Regions from separate parts of the Streptomyces callyspongiae genome, predicted to be linked through region 2. Evidence: riboswitches for the same ligand, from Rfam matches in the RefSeq annotation. Region 2 holds a riboswitch; the other holds the start of a gene.
What was found. Region 2 has a riboswitch for cyclic di-AMP ahead of ACL06G_RS09470 (peptidoglycan DD-metalloendopeptidase family protein). Riboswitches for the same ligand answer to the same signal wherever they lie in the genome.
Positions count from the first base shown of each region.

Region 1: it holds a riboswitch for cyclic di-AMP, as region 2 does, so the genes downstream of both, ACL06G_RS04680 (LysM peptidoglycan-binding domain-containing protein) here and ACL06G_RS09470 (peptidoglycan DD-metalloendopeptidase family protein) in region 2, are expected to answer to the same signal.

Region 1 is NZ_JBJZOM010000004.1:84,953-94,390, reverse strand. It holds gene ACL06G_RS04690 (SPFH domain-containing protein) at 1-650, shown strand, start outside; gene ACL06G_RS04685 (DNA repair ATPase) at 808-5,604, shown strand; gene ACL06G_RS04680 (LysM peptidoglycan-binding domain-containing protein) at 5,632-6,288, opposite strand; cyclic di-AMP (ydaO/yuaA leader) riboswitch at 6,290-6,447, opposite strand; gene ACL06G_RS04675 (response regulator transcription factor) at 7,138-7,737, shown strand; gene ACL06G_RS04670 (hypothetical protein) at 9,278-9,438, shown strand, end outside.
Region 2 is NZ_JBJZOM010000008.1:8,891-18,328, forward strand. It holds gene ACL06G_RS09455 (VOC family protein) at 1-155, shown strand, start outside; gene ACL06G_RS09460 (helix-turn-helix domain-containing protein) at 130-810, opposite strand; gene ACL06G_RS09465 (oxidoreductase) at 943-1,857, shown strand; cyclic di-AMP (ydaO/yuaA leader) riboswitch at 2,301-2,493, shown strand; gene ACL06G_RS09470 (peptidoglycan DD-metalloendopeptidase family protein) at 2,497-3,738, shown strand; gene ACL06G_RS09475 (SPFH domain-containing protein) at 3,997-5,757, shown strand; gene ACL06G_RS09480 (SPFH domain-containing protein) at 5,754-7,082, shown strand; gene ACL06G_RS09485 (chaplin) at 7,244-7,495, opposite strand; gene ACL06G_RS09490 (alpha/beta hydrolase family protein) at 7,788-8,531, shown strand; gene ACL06G_RS09495 (ribokinase) at 8,586-9,438, shown strand, end outside.

The DNA.
Region 1 (9,438 bases), on a different contig from region 2:
CCGAGGCGGAGGTGCAGGAGCGGATGGCCGACGCGCTCGCCCGCACCCGGCAGGTCGAGGCACAGGCCACGAAGGACATGGGCGTGGCCGAGGCGGAGGCCAGGCGCGAGGCGCTGCGGGCGGAGGCCGAAGGGCTCAACGAGAAGGCCGCGGCGATGGCGGCCCTGGACGAGGCGGGCCGGGAGCACGAGGAGTACCGGCTGCGGCTGGATGCTGAGAAGGAGGTCCGCATCGCCGGCATCGACGTGCACCGGCAGATCGCGGAGGCCCAGGCCACGATGGTCGCCGCCGGGCTGGAGAAGGCCAACATCGACATCGTCGGCGGGGATTCGGTGTTCTTCGACAAGCTGGTCGGTTCGCTCGCGGCCGGGCGCGGGGTGGACGCCTTCGTCGGCGGCAGCAAGTCCGTACAGGCCATGGCCGGGCCCTGGCTGGGCGACAGCGACGGTGAGGGCTCCACGTTCACGCAGGACCTCACCCGGATGGTCGCCGGTCTCGGTGCGCACGGCATGCGGGACATGACCCTGGCGGGCCTGCTGGGCCGCCTCGCTGCCCAGGATGGCCCGCACACGGCGCAGTTGACGTCGCTGCTGGACGCCGTGCGGGGCACCGAGGCGGCAGAGGTGCCGCTGTCGCGGCTGGCCGCCTGAGGTCCTCCCCGGGGCCGCTCCGCTCCTGTTCCGCACTGCCGCTGCGGTCCCGGCCTCCGGGCCGCAGCGGCCGGACGGTGGTGGGCGGGAGCGGCCCCGGTAGGGCAGGGGCGCGGCGGACGGCCGGACGGGTGCGGGAGGGCGAAGGGGCAGGAGCATGAGCAGCGGGACAGCCACGGCGGACGCCGGGACGGCCAGTGTCGACGAGGGCACGTACGAGGTGTTGCGGCGGCGCCTGGAGAGCGCCGGACAGGAGCTCGCACGACGCGCCGAGCTGCTCAACGAACGCCGGACCGAGACCTTCGGAGCTCGCCGGTTCGCGCTCGTGGCGACCCACCGTCTCGCCCCGGGACGGGCACGCACCGTGCGGGACCTCGTGCAGGTCGGCGGTCTGCTCCTGGTGGGGGGCGACCCTGCGCCGGGTACCGGTGAGGTGGCCGTGGAGGACGTTCTCACGCTGCACCGGGGCCCCGAGGACGGCTTCGAGCAGTCCGCCTCCGAGGCGGTGCCCGGACTCCTGGACGATCCGCGCTTCCGGCAGGACTTCGCCGAGCTGTACCGCTACTACCGCGACGCCCGACTGCTGCGGTTGCGCCGCACGGACTCCGAGCTGCTGGCGGTCTTCCGTACCGGCGACGGCGCCGGGGACCGGCGGGTGCTGCGGTGGCGGATGCCCGCCGACGGCGGACCGCCGGCGTACCTGGAGGCCCGCGGCTCCCGCGACGACACCGCGCCCGCCGCCGGCGACCTGGTGTGGAGGGAGATCGGGCGTGACGCACACGTCGCCGGCCGGCACCCCCACGTGCGCGTCGACGACGCCCTGTTCGTCAGCACCGAGGGCGGATCGCTCACGCTCGGGACGCAGAACGACACCGAGACGCGGGACGGGATCTGGTCCGAGCCCGTCGACGAACCGCTCCAGTCCCTCGCCGACGCCGAGATCGCCCGCGCCCGCGTGGGTCCGCTGGTGCTGCTGCGGATCCTGCCCTACAACGAGCCCCGGCACCGGTATCTGGTGCACAACCGGCGGACCGGGGAAGTCGTCCGGCTCGACGGTATGGCCCGTGGCTGCCGACCGCTTCCCGACGAGCAGGGCATCGTCTTCCCCGGCGGCTTCCACCTCGCCAACGCCCCGGCGGGCGAAGCCGCCCGAACCTTCGACGTCCCCTCCGGTGCGTGGGAGTTCGAGCGGGTACTGCACGCGCCGAACGGCGAGGACGTGCTGCACGTCTGCCGCGACCGGGCGGGAGGGGGCGTCCTGCTCCTCCCGTACAACCGCGTCCGGCAGGAGCCGGCCGCGCCGGTCACCGGTCTCGGCTGGGCGCTGTTCGACGACGGTGCCCTCGCCGTCCTCCGCGGCGGGCCGGACGACGGGGAGGGCGGGACGGTCCGCGTGCACCCCGTCCAGGTCTGGGACACTCCGTTCGCCGAGGAGCGCCACGACGCCGTCGCACCGCCCGCTGAGGCGGGACCGCTCGCCCGGATCGGCAACGCCGAACTGGTCCGCTGCATCGCCGAGTGCCTGGCCGTGGCGCGCATGGCGGCCGAACTCGCACCCGGCGCGGAGGTGTTCGCCTCGATCGCCGAGTCCGCGGCGCGGGCCGAGGACCGCTACCCCTGGCTGGGCGAGAACGACCCGGTCGCGCTGGACGAGCCGCTCCGCCTGCTGCGTGAGACCGCCGTGGACATCGTCGCGGAGTACGGCAGGGAGGAGGAGACCCGGGCCCGCACCGCCGCGGCCCTGGACACCGCGGAGGACGAGGTGCACGGCCTGCTGCGGCGCGCCGGCGGCGAGACTCCCGCGGACGCGACCGGGTGGGTCGCCCTGCTGACCGGCCTGCGGCGCGCCCGCGGCGATGTGGAAGCCCTGTACGACCTGCGGCACACCGACCAGGACCGGGTGGCGGGCCTCGAGGAACAGGTCGCCGAGGCACTCGCGGCGGCCGGTCATCGCGCGGTGGGCCACCTCGCCGAGCCGGACGCCTTCTCCGGCATCGTCGACGAGATCGCCCGGATCGAGGAGGCCGCCACCCGGGCGCCCCGGGTCGCTGCCCTGGAGCGGCCCCTGGAGGAACTCGGCGAGCATGCCGCCCGCCTGCGGGGGATCACCGACGTGTTCGAGGCGTTGGAGGTCGCCGACACGACGGTGCGCACCGCTCTGCTGAGCCGGTTCGGTGAAGTGACCGCTGCCCTCAACCGGGCACGCGCCGTCGCGGACGGCAGACGGCGGACGCTGCTCGAAACGGAGGGGCGTGCAGAGTTCGAAGCCGAACTCGCCCTGCTGGGACAGGCGTTGAGCCAGGCGCTGGCCGCCGCGGACACCTCGGAGGCCTGCGACGAGCACCTGGGCACCCTCCTCGTCCGCATCGAGGGCCTGACCACCCGGTTCGGGGGCCTGCCGGAGCGGGCCGAAGTGCTGGAGGCACGACGGGAGGAGGCCGAGGAGGCGTTCGCCGCCCGCCGGCAGTCGCTGGTCGACGAGCAGGCACGCCGTGCCGAACGGCTGGCAGCCTCCGCCGAACGCGGCCTGGCCACCGTGGCACGGCGCGCGGCGGCACTCACCGGGCCGGAGGAGATCCGGGCGTACTTCGCCGCCGACCCCATGGTGTCCCGGCTGCGGGAGACCCTCGCGGAACTGCGCGACGCGGGGGAGACCGTACGGGCGGCAGAGTTCGAGGGACGCCTCGGCGCCGCCCGGCAGGAGGCCGGCCGCGCCCTGCGGGACCGCGCCGAACTCCACGACGTGCCCGGCACCGTACGGCTGGGACGCCACCGGTTCCCGGTGCACGGGGGCAGGATGTCGTTGACGTTGTCACGCCACGGCGGCCGCCTCCATCTGGCCGTCACCGGTACCGACTTCTGCGAGCCGGTACCGGAGGACGCCCTCGCCGGGACCGAGGAGTTCTGGGACCAGCCACTGGTCTCGGAATCTCCCTCGGTCTACCGGGCCGAGTACCTGGCGGCGACCGCACTGGCCTCCCGCCCCGGGCCGGTGGACCCCGCTTCCGGGGCCGTGGACCCGGAAGCACCGGCGGACCTGGTGCGTCGCGCGGCGGGGACGGCCCACGACTGCGGATACGACGCCGGGGTGCACGACCACGACGCCGCGCGGATCCTGCACACGGTGCTGGAGCTGCGCCGCCGCGCCGGACTGCTCCGCTTCACCCCGGAGGCGCGGGCCGCCGCACAGCTCTACTGGGCGCACGGCACCGACGACCGCACCCGTGAGGTCTGGGCCGCGCGGGCCCGTTCCCTGGGACGCGCCCGCCGAACCTTCGGGCCGGTGCCCGCCATCGGCGAACTGGTGGAGCAACTGGACGCGCTGATCGCCGGGTTCCTGCCGGGAGAGCGCCGCCCCGGTTCCGGCGCCTACCTCTTCGAGGAGATCGCAGCACCGGACGGCCCCTGCTTCGTCACGGACAGCGCCGCGCGGGCCCTCCTCGGCGACTTCCGCGAAGCGCTGGGCGGACCCGACTCGGCGGGGGTCAAGGAGTACGCGGAAGAACTGCGCACCCTGGGCGAGGACCTGTCCGCGCGGCGTCATCTCATCCGTGCCTGGCTCGACGCCTATGCCGATGCACACGACGCCGACCGGTCGGTACTCGTCGAGGCAGCGGCTGTCGAAGCCTGCGGCACCGTGCTGCGCAGACACGACGCCGAGGCGCAGCGCCCCGTCACCGTCGACGGCCTGCTCGGGGTCCACCCCCGGGTGCGGGAAGGGAGGCTGACGGTCCGCCTGGACGAGTTCCTGGCGCGCACCGAGGAGTTCCGCACCGTGCGCGTGCCGGCCCACCGTGCCTGGACCGAGCGGCGCGAGGCGGTCCTGGCCTCGGCCCGCGACCGGCTGGGCCTCGACCGGTTCCGCCCCCGCGTGCAGCCCGGATTCGTACGGAACCGGCTGATCGACGAGGTGTACCTGCCGCTCGTCGGGGACGCGCTGGCCCGCCAGATCGGCACGGCGGGAGCGGACGGCGGGGCCGCGGGGCAGGGCATGCTGCTGCTGTTGTCCCCGCCCGGCTACGGCAAGACCACGCTGATGGAGTACGTCGCGGCGCAACTCGGCATGCTCTTCGTGACGGTGGACGGGCCGGCGCTCGGCCGTCGCACCACCTCGCTCGACCCGGCGGCGGCACCCGACGCGGCGGCGCGGCGCGAGCTGGAGAAGATCGACCTCGCGCTGCGCCTCGGGGACAACGTGCTGCTCCATCTGGACGACATCCAGCACACCTCGCCGGAACTGCTCCAGAAGTTCATCCCGCTGTGCGATGCGCAGCGGCGGATCGAGGGCGCCGACCGCGCCTACGACCTGCGGGGCAAACGGTTCGCCGTGTGCATGGCGGGCAATCCGTTCACCGAGTCGGGCGGCCGCTTCCGTATCCCGGACATGCTGGCGAACCGGGCGGACGTGTGGAACCTCGGAGACGTGCTGGGAGGAAGGGAGGACCTGTTCGCACTGAGCCACGTCGAGAACGCCCTGACCGCACACCCGGTGCTGGCGCCGCTGGCCGACCGGGAGCGGGAGGACCTGGACCTGCTGGTCGGGATGGCCGAGGGCGACCCGGGCGCGACCGCCGACCGTCTCGTCCACCCCTACGGCCCGGAGGAGCGGCAGCGCGTCGTCGCGGTGCTGCGCAACCTGTTGCGGGTGCGGGACACCGTGCTGCGCGTGAACGCCGCCTACATCGCGTCGGCGGGAGAGGCGCAGGAGTTCCGTACGGAGCCACCCTTCCTGCTCCAGGGGTCCTACCGCGACACCAACCGGTTGGCCGGACGTCTCTCCGGAGTCATGAACGACGAGGAGCTGGAGCAGCTGCTCGACGACCACTACGCGGCCGAGGCGCAAGCGCTGGCCTCCGGCGCAGAGGCCGCGCTGCTGAAGCTGGCGGAGCTGCGGGGACGCCTCGGCCCGGCCCAGCGGACCCGCTGGGCCGAGCTCAAGCGGGAGTTCGGGTAGGGCGCGGGCGGGGTCCGCGCGCGGCGGTCACCTGATCACGAGTTGCTGCCCGGGCAGGATCAGGTCCGGGTCGCCCCCCACGACGGAGCGGTTGTCGCGGTAGATCTGCTGCCAAGTGGTGCCGTGGGCCGCGGCGATTCCGCTGAGGGTGTCGCCGGAGCGCACGGTGTAGGCCGTGCCGGACGACGCGGGCCCCTGGGTGTTCTGCTGGGGAGCGGACGGTTGCGGCGGCGCCGGTTGCGGGGCCGTCTCCTGGGGGGCGGGCGGCTGGGGAGCGGGCTCCGGCGCCACGTCGGCGGACGGTGCGGTGGAGGTCAGACCGCCCTGGCTGCCGCAGATCGGCCAGGCACCCGGCCCCTGCATCTCCAGGAGCTCCTCGGCCACACTGATCTGCTGGTTCTTGGTCGCCAGGTCGGCACGCGAGGCGTACCGGGTGCCGCCGGCCGCTTCCCAGCTGGACTGGGAGAACTGGAGGCCGCCGTAGTAGCCGTTGCCCGTGTTGATTCCCCAGTTGCCGCTCGACTCGCACTGGGCGACCTGCTCCCAGGTGTCCACGGAAGCCGCTCTGGCGTTCGATGCCGAGATCAGGGGGAGGGCGAACGCGGCACCCGCCGTTCCGGCCAGAGTGGCGATGCGGGCACGCGTACTGGAGAGACGAGCGCGATACTTGCCAGTGAACAGCATGATGTCTCCTCACCGACGCCTGCGAGGTGAGCTGTCGGGCTCGGGCCGGAGAGTGCCCGTCCGTCCGCTGCCGCGGGCGGATACGCCCCGAGCCGCTCCCTCCTTCGGGTGCGGCGGCCTACCTGGGTCCCCCGCTCCTGCCTACGGCGCTCACGCGACGGAGTTGCCGCGACCGCCGGCAGGATTCGGCGTGACGGTCGCGGTGCCCGTCAGGTGACGAGCGATGCGACCGTAAGCACATCGGACCGGAGTGTTCAAAAACCGACATTCGGGGTGCGGAGTTGGTGTCGCACCTGTGGCGCCAGGCGTTCGCGCTGGTGGGTGCGGCGTGTCGGCAACAGGGGGCGCTCGGCGGGACGTCACCCGGGTGGGCGCAGACCGAATGCGACGCGCCACTGGCGGTCCTGACGCCGCGTCGATCCGACACCGAGGCGTCCGCCGTGTGACGAACGTGTGTGGCGCGGGGGTGCCTGCTCTCAAATTCTCGATGTGAAAACGGGCACGAACGGGCATATGTCGACGTCTCGGGTGGCCCGGGGCGTGAAGGTGCGTTGACCGCTTCGCGGTCGATCTGTAACGCTACGATCGCCATGGGCGGAGTGGTCGCCGTCCATGGAGGCACCCTGTTCGGGGTGGCCGGCAGGGGGAGAACCAAGGATGGAAGGTGGCAGAAATTACCGAGTGAAGTCTGCTTCCTCTTGAACTTGTGTGCCGGCACTGGGGGTCGGAGAGGTGACTCTCCGCGGCGTTTCGACGGTACGGGCCAGTGTACGTTCGCATTCACATGCCTGGATTTCGGTTGCCTCGATGCGTCGGGAACGGCCGGGGTCTTCGCGGGGAGACCGAGCAGTGACAATTCGTATCATTGTGGCCGACGATCGACGCCTCATCGCGGAGACCCTTTCGGGAGCACTCGCGCAGGTACGGGGTTTCGAAGTCGTGGAAACGCTCGACGACAGCCGCCAGATCATTCCTGCGGTGCGGCGCACCAAACCGTCGGTTGCGGTTCTGGGGGTTTGCGAGCCCGCCGGGAACGAGATCCGGCTTGCCGATGAACTCCGCGTCGCCGTGCCCGGCTGCGGAGTTGCCGTCATCACCTCACGTCCGTCCAGGGAGGTGATGAGACGTGCTGCGGGCGGCGCGTTCAGCGTGATCCCGAGTCATGCGCGACTGAACCATCTGATCCATGCGATCCGGGGGATCGTGGCGGGCTGTCACACGATCGACCCGTCGCTCCTGAGGGCGCGGCGCACCGGTCGTCCGCTGAGCGAGCGGGAGAGGGAGGTGCTGCGATTGACGGCTGACGGAGCTCCGATCAAGGAGATAGCGGCCGAGCTCTACCTGTCTCCCGGTACCGTCAGGAATGTCACCTCCAGTGCCATCAAGAAGCTCGAGGGCAGAAACCGCTTCGACGCCGCTCGCATTGCCGGTGGCCGCGGCCTGCTGTAGAGCGTCGCCTCTCTCGCTGCTCGGGAAATGACGATAGCGCATCCCCCGGATGAATGACCCTTCCGGGGTGACCTCTGTCACGAAGAGCGGGACAAACGTCAGGCGAGCGAGCCCGGCAGGACAGGGCCCGGACGGTCGGGACTCCGGCCGGGAACGGAGGTGTCCCGGTGCGGTGCATGATGTCCCTTTGTTCCGGAACGGGTCGGAATGTGGGGTCGAGTGGGCGGCGCGAACAACTCCGTTGTATTTCACTGTGGCTGGGGCACCGTGCCGGAGTCGCCCCGACCTCGTGCGTCCTTCCCGCTCCCGCTGTCACCGAGTGTGACGGGGTGTCACCGGCCCCGGCCCGCCGGGGATTCCGCAAGCCCGTCATGGCACTGCATGACAAACGTCATGCACCGCACGCGGCTGGGGCCCCCGGGCGGGCTCCGCGCCGCACCGGCGCGGCAGCGCGTCACCGGTCCGCGACCTGCTCGGCTGCCTGCCTCCCGGCTCGTCGAGGGTGTCCGTGGCGGCCGCATCCGCCATAGGGAGGTCATGGTCGGCGCCGGCGACGTGTTTACAACTGCCAGGACCGTCATTAATCTCTGGCTCCGGCACCTGAGAGAAAGTCACGATTCGATTGCGGTGCGGCCGGGCGACTGCATTGCCCGGCGACGTCTCGGTCGCGCAATGTGCTCCTCGGGCGCGGTCGAAGATCGATGTGCCGCTTCGGAGTTGACGGCCTTCGCAATGCGCTGCGCTCCCTGGAGAAGGAGATATTCCCCTTCTCCGGGGTCTCGGTGTCAGAAATCTCCGAACGTCGAGGCGAATTCACCGGTTCGGCCGCTGTACGTGAGGCAGTTCTGCTGTGGTCGGGCCTCTTGCGGAGGTCTCCGTTTCCCGGTGCGTGAGCGGATGATGTGCGCCGAGTGCTCCCCGTGGCTAGGACGCGGCGGTCGCGTCGAGGCCCGCGGGGCGGCTTCCGTCGCCGGCGCTCCACCTGAAGCCCGCAGGAGCCCCTGGGGCAGCCGAACTCACGTGTCCCGGCGGCGTGTTCGTAGCGCACGGTTCCTGTCGCGGGGGTCAGGGCCCGGGGTGCCGGAGGTGCGGCGGCTCTTCGCCGTGACAGCAAGGGGACACGCCCCGCACGTCATTCTCGCTGTGCGTCACGCGATCGTCGCATATGGTGACTTTCTGTGGGGGTCAGGGCCGGAAAGCCGGTTGTGGATAACACGGACTTGGCATCTTGCTGCGCCTCGATTGACCCTCTCTGGCTAACTGTTGAGTACCGTCAGGCGCTCGATTATTCTGCTCTCGAATCGCGTTGACTGGCTGAGGGCCAGTGAGCCTCGAAGGGCTGGGTGCGCGCCGAAGAAAGGTGCGTGACCCACTCTTGTGGAGGCCCGGAAAGCTGTGCCGCTGAGCCCAATTTGGAGTGAACGCGAAATGAGTGAAGCCAGATTTCGAGTTTGTGCAACGTTAAAGTTTTATATCGCCTGCTGTCCGCGGAAACCGATGATATCGGGGGAGAGTCGTGCCTGACGTGCTGGAGTCACCTGTGAGTGGGAGAACCGACGAGGTCGAGCTCGCCCTGATGCAGGCTCAGGACCTGATCGATTCGACTGTCTCCCTGTGCCGCAGCAGGACCGCCGCGGGCATGGTGACCGTGACCCGGGCGGACGACGGGGCGCGGATTGCGGCCATCGTCCGTGCGGTGGC
Region 2 (9,438 bases):
ATGCGGTGTACGCCGACGTCACCGGCGCCGGGTACACCGGGCACAGGTCCCCGTGGGACGCCTTCTGGGGGCAGCGCTATGCCGTCGTGAAGGACCCGGACGGCAACACCGTCGACCTGTTCGCGCCGCTCAGCGAGGCTCCAGCAGCCGGCTGAGGGGCCGACCCGCCAGGGCCCGCACGTCCCGCGACAGGTGGGCCTGGTCGGCGTACCCGGCGGTCGCCGCCACCTCGGCGAGGGGCATGCCGCCGCGTGCCAGCCGCAGCGCGTGCCGCATGCGCAGCACGCGGGCAAGGGTCTTGGGTCCGTAGCCGAATGCCTCCCGGGAGCGCCGCCGCAGCTGTCGTTCGCTGAGCCCGGTGGCCTCGGCGGCCGTCGCGACACCATGCCCCTGCCGCAGGGCCTCCACCAGCGGGGCGCACAGCGGATCGGGGGCGTCCCGTCGCCAGGCGACACGTTCCAGCACAACCCCGGGGTCGGGTGCGGCCGCCACCTCCTCGGCCAGCCGCCGCACCTCGGCGGACGGCCACAGCGCCTCCAGCGGCACCCGCTGGTCGCGCAGTTCGTGCGCGGGCACGCCGAACACCGCGGGCCCGGTCCCGGGGGCGAACCGCACGCCCGTCCAGCGGGTGCCGGCCGTTTCGGCGGTCTCGTACGCGGTGGTGTCGGGCCCCGCGACGAGCAGGCCGTCGTTCCAGAGCAGGTCCATGCATCCGTCGGGCAGCACCAGCCCGGGGGCCGCCTGCGCGGTGACCGTCCGCGCCCACACGACGGTGCCGCCGCCGAGTCGCGACGGGCGCTCGGAGTACATGCCTCCAGCATGCCGCACGGGTGGTTGTCGCGGCGCCCGTCAGCCGGTCATAGGCTTGTGCCCGCAGGACGCGGGCAGGCCGGGGCCGGGCCGCAGGACGGCGCGCCGCACGGACGAGGAACGGAAGACGTCATGGGCTGGACGGCACGGAGGATCCCCGGGCAGGGCGGTCGCACCGCGGTGGTGACCGGGGCCAACAGCGGTCTGGGCTATGTCACCGCCCGCGAGCTGGCGCGGCGGGGCTGCCGCGTGGTGCTGGGATGCCGGAGCCGGGGCCGCGGCGAGCAGGCGCTGGCCCGGCTGCTGTCCGAGGTGCCGGAGGCCGATGCGGAACTGCGGCAGCTCGACCTCGCCGATCTGAAGAGCGTCCGGGCGTTCGCGGCGGCACTCCCGGACGAGCCGCTGCACCTGCTGGTGAACAACGCGGGCCTCATGGCGGTCCCGCATGCGAGGACCGCCGACGGCTTCGAGATGCAGTTCGGCGTCAATCACCTCGGCCACTTCGCCCTGACGGGCCTGCTCATGGACCGGCTGCTGGCGGCGGAGGGCGCGCGGGTGGTGACCGTCTCCAGCCTCATGCACGTCCTGGGCAACGTCGACCTGCGCGATCCGCACTGCGAGCGCCGGTACCGGCGCTGGATGGCGTACGGCCGCTCCAAGACGGCCAATCTGCTCTTCACGCACGAGTTGGCGCGCCGCGTCAACGGCCGGGACCTGATCGCCGCAGCGGCCCACCCCGGGTACTCGGCGACCGAACTGCAGACGAAGGGGCCGCGCCTGGCCGGTGACCGCGTCGGGGAGCGGTTCATGCGCCTGGCGAACGCGGCGGTCGGCTCCCCCGCCGAGCTGGGCGCCGCCGCCACCCTGTACGCGGCGACGTCGGAGGAGGTCGTGCCCGACAGTTTCACCGGGCCGAGGGTCCTGGGGTTGCGCGGTGGGCCGGGCCGGTCGTGGCGTGCTCCGTGGACGCGGGACGACTCCACGGCGGAACGGCTGTGGGGTCTCTCCGAGGACCTGACCGGGGTGCGCTTCGACGCCCTCGGCTGACGCGACGGCACCCGAGCCCCGTTTCACGCCAACGCGCGCCAGTTGCCACCTTTGTGGAGTGGAAGCGACGAAAAGACAGAAGGCACCTTTTGCCCGTCTGGCCCGTTTTGCATCACTCCGCACCCGTAGATACGGGTTTGCCATTGGGGGCGTGACGCGAATAACACCGCGGTCACGATACGGAGTCATTCGCGCCCGCCCTTTCGATGGGCCCTTCTCAACATCCCTGGTCACGCGCCCACTTCGCGCCACAAGAGGGAAGATCGACACAACCGAGCGAAAACGGAACGGAGCGGACCGTCGCGTCGAGAGCCCGTGAAGCCTTTGTGACGATCTTCCGCGCTGTCCGTTTTCTTGCCGTCGGCGAAACCGATGTGCTTTGGTTCCCACGCCGTCGCGCTGAGCGGCGGACCTGAACCGGGACGCCGAGTCCTGCCGCCCGGTGCAGGTGCCACCCGTGACCCATGAACGGCAGGAGTGGGGGACCCAGGTAAGTGCCGCGCCGGGAGTCCGTGTGCCCGGAACGGCTAGGGGTGAAGTCGCAGTGAGCGCGCCGCTCGTGGCGCTCGCGCAGGCGACCGGGCAACTCCAGCCCGAACCCGACAGCTCACCTCGCAGGCGTCGGAGAGGACCATCAGCATGTCTGCACGTGGACGTCATCGTCGCCCCAAGACCCAGCGCTTCGCCCGCCGCGCCACCGCTCTCGCCCTGACCGCGGGCGGCGCCGGCATCGCCCTCCCCCTCGCCACCGCGGGCGGGGCCCAGGCAGCTTCCGTCGACACCTGGGACAAGGTCGCGGAGTGCGAGTCCAGCGGCGACTGGAGCATCAACACCGGCAACGGCTTCTTCGGTGGCCTGCAGTTCACCCAGTCCAGCTGGGAGGCCGCGGGCGGTACCGCGTACGCGCCGCGCGCCGACCTGGCCACCAAGGACCAGCAGATAGCCGCGGCCGAGAAGCTGCTGGCGCAGCAGGGGCCGGGCGCCTGGCCCGTCTGCGGCCCGCAGGCCGGCCTGCAGCAGAACAGCGGCGCCCCGGATGTCGACCCGGACGGCAGCGGCGACGCGGCCTCGGCCGCCCCGCAGTCCGAGGACACCGCCCGATCCGCCCCGAAGAAGGCCTCCCGCTCCGAGGACTCGCGGAAGATCGCCCCCTCGAGCTACACCGTGGTCAGCGGCGACACGCTCTTCCAGATCGCTCGCTCCCACGACGTCGACGGTGGCTGGCACACCGTGTACGAGGACAACCGCGAGGTCATCGGCGGCAACCCCGACCTCATCTTCCCCGGCCAGGAGTTCACGCTGAACGCCGCCGAATCCGGCAAGGGCGACTCGGGCAAGACCGGGAAGAGCACGTCGGAGAGCTCCGCGAAGAAGACCGCCGACACGAAGGCCGGGAGCAAGGACTCCGGCAACGAGGCGTCGGAGAGCAAGGCCGGATCCACCGAGACCGAGACCACCTCCGCCGACTCGGCGGCCAGCGGCTTCTCCGCACCGGTCGACGCCCCCACCAGCACCCCGTACCACCAGGCGGGCAGCAGCTGGTCCAGCGGCTACCACACCGGTGTGGACTTCGCCGCCGCCACCGGCACCACGGTCAAGGCCGCCGCCAACGGCACGGTCGTCTCCGCCGGCTGGGGCGGTGCCTACGGCAACCAGATCGTCATCCAGCACGACGACGGCCGCTACAGCCAGTACGGCCACCTCTCCTCGCTGTCGGTCTCGGCCGGTCAGCGGGTCGAGGCCGGCCAGGCCATAGGCGCCGTCGGCACCACCGGCAACAGCACCGGCCCGCACCTGCACTTCGAGGTGCGCACCGGCCCGGACTACGGCTCGGACATCGACCCGGTCGAGTACCTGCGGGCGAACGGCGTCACCCTCTGACCCGACCGCCCCGCGCATCGCACGCCGCCCGGCTCCCCGTGAAGGGGACGCCGGGCGGTGTCGTTTCCGGCCACTCCCCCACCACGCAACCGGCGCCCGCTCCCTTCCGTGGCGGCCGACGCCTCCGTCCGGACCACCCCTCTCAACCCTGAAAGGCCCGGGTGCGTCGGAGAAGGAGAGCCGAGACGTCCGCGCCTCCCCTCGTCCCGTACCGGTCGCGTCACGATCGGCGCGCCCCGCTGTCTCTGGCTGGAATGCATGGTGTGGGATGGGGAGCCGCAGACCGAGATCACACGACAGGGGGAGTTCGTGGCTTCACACGGCCAGACACTACGAAGGGCCGCCCGGGCCGTCGCCCAGGGCGAGAACCCGCGCTCCGTCGCGGAGAGCGAGTTGCGCCGCTACGCCGGCGCGGGCGGCGGCGAGGCGCCGCCCCCGGAGGAGACTTCGGAAGGCGAAGGGCCGCCCCGCCAGGACGGGATGGATCCGGCGGACTTCCCGGCGGCCAGGGAACAGGCCGGCGACATCGACACGGTGATGTCCGAGGAGACGGTTCCGCTCAGCGAGGCCGGTGAGGCGCTCAACCGCAGCAGGCAGCAGCGCGAGGGCCGCCGCAAGGTCCACGCGATCTGCCCGATGGTGATTCCGCGCGGCCGGTCGTTCCTGAGCATGCTGCCGGTGTCGCTGCTGCTGGTCATCGGCATCATCGGGTCCTCGATCGCCGCCGCGACCTCCGGGGCGACGGGCATCGGCACGCTCACCCATCCCCTGTTCGGGCTGCACTACTGGGTGATGGCCGTGGGCGCCGTCGCGTTCGTGTGGTGGCGGCAGGGCATGGTGATGGTGCCGGACGGCAGCCACGCCCTGATCACGCGCTTCGGGAAGCTGGAGAAGATCGTCGGGCCCGGACGGGTCGTGCTCATCAGCCCCTTCAAGCGCGTGTCCTACATCGTCAACACCACCCGCGAGTACCCGTTCAACGCACCGGTGCGGGAGGCCCCGACCCGCGGCGGCGTGAAGGCCTCCATCGACCTGTTCATCCAGTTCCGGATCCGGGACCCCGAGGAGTTCGTCTACACCCTCGGCGCGGTGCGCGGCTTCGAGGAGAAGCTGAACAACGCCGTCAGCGAGACCATCCGCAGCCTCATCTACGAGCAGGAGGCCTCCGGGATCTACGACATGGTCGGCGAGGACACCGGGCGGCTCCTGGAGCAGCTCAACCACCAGTTCCTCCCGGCGGTCGAACTGACGAACGCGAACATCACGCACGCCGAACCGTCCGACCGCGGCTACCGGATGGACCTCGCCGCGCCCGAGATGGTGCGGATGGCGAAGGACGCCTACACCCACGAGTACGCGCTCCAGCTGCGCAAGGAGCAGGACGAGGGCGACCTCACCAAGGAGCTCGCCGGCAGCCAGGAGACGCTGTCCGCGATCCAGGCGGAGATCGCCCAGTACCAGGCGCAGATGGACACCGCGGTGGAGCGCGAGACCAACCGCGCCCACGCGCTGGCCAACCAGCGGTACGTGCAGGCGGAGTCGGAGGCGAAGGCGAACGCCGCGCTGCTGGAGGCGCAGGCCCTGGACATCCGTGCGGTGACCGCGGCGGAGGCCCCGGAGATCCTGGAGTACCGCTACCGGCAGCAGGTGCTGGACACCCTCGAGGGCGTGGCGGGCCACCTGCCACGCCTGGTCCGCATCGGTGGTTCCGGCCAGGCCGACGGCGCCGCGGGCGTCGACTTCCTGGCACTCGCCCACGAACTGATCGGTGAGCGCGGCGAGGAGCTGTTCTCCGAGGACGACATGGCCGCCGTGCGGTCCCGGCTGGAGGAGGTCTCGGCCCGTATCGCGGAGCGGGAACCGGAGATCCGCGCCCTGCGGGAGGCGGAACGGCCCACCGTGCCGGGCGAGACGGACCCGACGGCGGCCGTCGCCGACGAGGGCCAGGCGGAATCCGCCGCGGACGGCGCCGTGACCCACGCGCCGCGCGTCGACGACAGCGAGGAGGGGGACCAGTGAGCGCCACGCAGAACCGCAGGTCGGTCATCACGGAGGAGGTCGCTCCCTGGAGCGACGTCCCGCGCCTGCTGCGCGGCGGCGAGGCGGGCACGATCGTGCCGGTCATCATCCCCCGGCACACCCGGCGCGTCTGGTGGATGCTGCCGATGTGGCTCGCGGTGTTCTCCCTGCTGACCGGCGTCATGCTCACCCTGCAGGACGCCGACACCGGGGCCGGCGAGGTGGCGTTCGGCGCCCTCGCCACCGTCGCGTACGTGCTGGGCGTGCTGTTCCTGCTCGTGAGCGGCCTGTGGTGGTGGCGCTCGTCGATCGTCGAGATCGAGCAGGGCACGAACGGCATCCTCACCCGCTACGGCGCCATCGTCCGCACGCTGGACCCGGGCCGTCACTACCTCTGGCACCCGTGGTCGCGGGTCGACTTCGTCGTGGACACCGCGACGGAGATCCCGTACTCGGCGCCCGTCGTGGCCTGCCCGACGCGGGAGAACGTGCCGCTGCGGTCGATCGAGTTCTTCCTGAAGTTCCGCATCGTCGACGCCGTGCAGTTCGTGCGGTCGATCGGCGCGGGCAACTTCGACCTCGTGCTCTCCAGCGCCGTGCAGGACGCCATCCGGCAGCGGGGCCGGCAGGTGCAGACCGAGCGGGCGTACGACCTGCGCGGCTCGGACGTCGCCGACATGCAGGACCTGCTCAACCGGCAGCTCGACCGGTACGGCGTCCGCATCACCGGCTCCAACATTCCGGACGTGCAGCTGCCCGCGCAGTACCAGCAGCACCTGTCGACGCGTGAGCGGGTCGCCAAGGAGCGCACCGCGTACGAGCAGGAGTGGGGCCTGACCCGCAAGCGCCGCATCGACAGCCTCGGCATGGACATCGAGCGTGCGAAGAAGGTGCGCGACGCCCGCATCGTCGAGGTGAAGGCGGCGCTCAACCAGGCGCGCGAGCGGGTCGCCCAGTTGCTGGAGGAGCAGGAGACCGAGGCGCAGAAGGTGCGTTTCGAGATCGAGACGCGGGGCCGCAGCGGTCTGATCTCCGCGGAGAACGAGGCCCGCGCGCAGCGGCGTCTCGCGCAGGCCTACCGGGACAACCGCGCGGTCCTGCAGTACGAGTTGGCGCGCCGCCAGCTGGAGGTGGGGGCGAAGCTCGCGGGCTCGGCCCCGCAGCCGGTCGTGGTCCGCACCGACAGCTCCGGTGCCGGCACCGACACTTCGGCGCTGACCACGCTGCTGACCTCGCAGCTGATGCCGCGGATGGCGTCGCTGCCGGCCGCGCGCGAGGCGCAGGAGGCCCTCGCGGAGGAGATCCGCGACCGCCGGGAGAGCTGACCCGGCTCCGCACGGGCATCGGGCGGCACCCCTTTCCGGGTGCCGCCCGATGTCGTGTCGCCTCCGCGCTGCCCGGCCGGTGCCCGGGGGCTGCGCACCGGAGGCGCGCGCGGCGGCACGGGGCCGGGGACGGCGCCGTGCGGCACCGTCCCCGGGGCGGGTCAGTAGCTGCCGCCGCCGTTGACGCAGGCGTTGCCGAACGCGGGGTTCAGCAGACCGATCACACTGACGGTGTTGCCGCAGGCGTTCACGGGGATGTGGACCGGGACCTGGACCACGTTGCCCGACAGCACACCCGGCGAGCCGATGGCCGCGCCCTGCGCACCGCTGTCCGCCGCGGCGCCTCCGGCGCCCGCGAGGATCATGGCGCCCGCGGCCGCAGCGAGGGAGGCGGACTTCGCCAGACGTGTCATGCTGCACAGTCCTTTCGCAGAAACGTGTACGGCCCCGGGTGCGGGACCGTGGCGGCCGGTTCTCCGGCCACCACGCATGGTTCGCGGCGTCGCGGCCGTCGGACGGCGCTACCGCCGGAGTGTCACCCGATCGAGTGATCACCTTTCACTCCCGGGGTCGACTCCTCGCACATCTCTGCGTTCCACCCTCGGCGGTACCGGCGCTGCGGGGCCACGGCGCCGTCGGCCGGGCCGTCCTGCGGCCGGAATACGAACGCCGCCTCGGGCGGCCGAGTGTTGGTACCGTCGCGGCATGACCGACCGGGTGGTGCACGAGGACAACGGAATCGTCTACGGCGCCGGCGGCGAACGGCTCGACGTCCACCGGCCGCAGGTCCCCGACTCCGCGCCCGTCGTCCTGCTGTGGCACGGTCGCGGTCCGCGCGAACGGGACGCCATGGCGCCCCTCGCCCGCGCTGCGGCGTCCCGGGGGATGATCGTCCTCGTACCGGACTGGAGCTCCGAGGCGGACGACGGCGGCTGGCAGCACCTCACCGAATCGATCGCCTTCACCCGGGACCGGGCAGCGGAATACGGCGGGGACACGGACCACGTGGTGCTGGCCGGGTGGTCGCTCGGCGCCCTCGCCGGAGCCGGACTCCTGCTGCGCCCCGAGCGGGCGGGCGGGTGGGTCCCCACCGCCTTCGTCGGCGTCGCGGGCCGGTACGTCCCGGACAAGCCGGAGATGGACCTGCCCTCCCCGGTGGCGGACGTGGAGTCGGGGCTGCGCTTCCCCGTCCCCGTGGAACTGCTCCACGGCACCGGCGATCCGACCGTCCCGGTGGAGGAGTCCCGCGCGTTCCGCGACACGCTCGCCCGCAACGGGCACGCCGTCACGCTGACGGAGACGGACTCGGACCACGCGGGCGTGGTGATGACCGAGTACAGCCCCGAGCACGGCAGGTGCCTCCCGGCGCAGGACCCGTCCGCGCTGTCGGCGGGGCACGTCACCGTGGAGGCGCTGGTCCGCGCCGCAGGACTGCCGCCCGCCCCGTGACGGCCGCGCGGGAGGGCCGGTTCGGGCGACGGGGCGGCGGAGGGAGGTGCGCGCATGGGTGAGGTCACCGTGCTCGGCAGCCTCAACCTCGATCTCGTCACGACCGTTCCCCGGCTGCCCGGCCGCGGTGAAACCGTCGCGGGCGGCACCCTGCAGCGCCTTCCCGGCGGCAAGGGCGCCAACCAGGCCGTCGCCTGTGCCCGCGCGGGCGCCGCGGTGCGCATGGTCGGGGCCTGCGGCACCGACGAGGGCGGCGACCTGCTGGTGCACGCCCTCACCCGGGCGGGCGTGGACGTCCGGAGCGTGCGCCGCTGCCCGGACGCCCCGACGGGCACCGCCGTCGTACTGGTCGAGGAGGGTGGCGAGAACCTGATCGCCGTCACCTCCGGCGCGAACGCCTCGCTCGGCGAGGAGGACGCCGCAGCCGCATGCGCACACCTCGGCCCGGACGACGTGCTGCTGGTGCAGTGCGAGGTACCGCTGCCCGTCGTGCGGCGGGTCGTCCGGTCGGCCGCTGCCCGCTCGGCGACCGTGGTGCTCAACGCTGCGCCGGTACCGGAGAACGGTGCCCTCCCGCTCGCCGAGGTCGATGTGCTGCTCGTCAACGAGCACGAGGCGCGCCTGCTCGCCGCGGCCGACCCGCACGGCGGCGGCAACGCGTCGGCCGAGGACCGCGTCCGCGACCTCGCTCGCCGCAACGACTGCCTGGTGGTGGCGACGCTCGGCGCGCGCGGCGCCCTGGCGTCCCGGGGCGGACCTCCTCGTGCCCACCCGGCTCCCCGGGTGCGGGCGACGGACACCGTGGGCGCGGGCGACGCCTTCGCCGGCTTCCTGGCGGCCGCCCTCGCGCACGGCAGCGACGAGGACACCGCCGTCGCCGATGCCGTCCTCGCCGCGTCCCTGACCG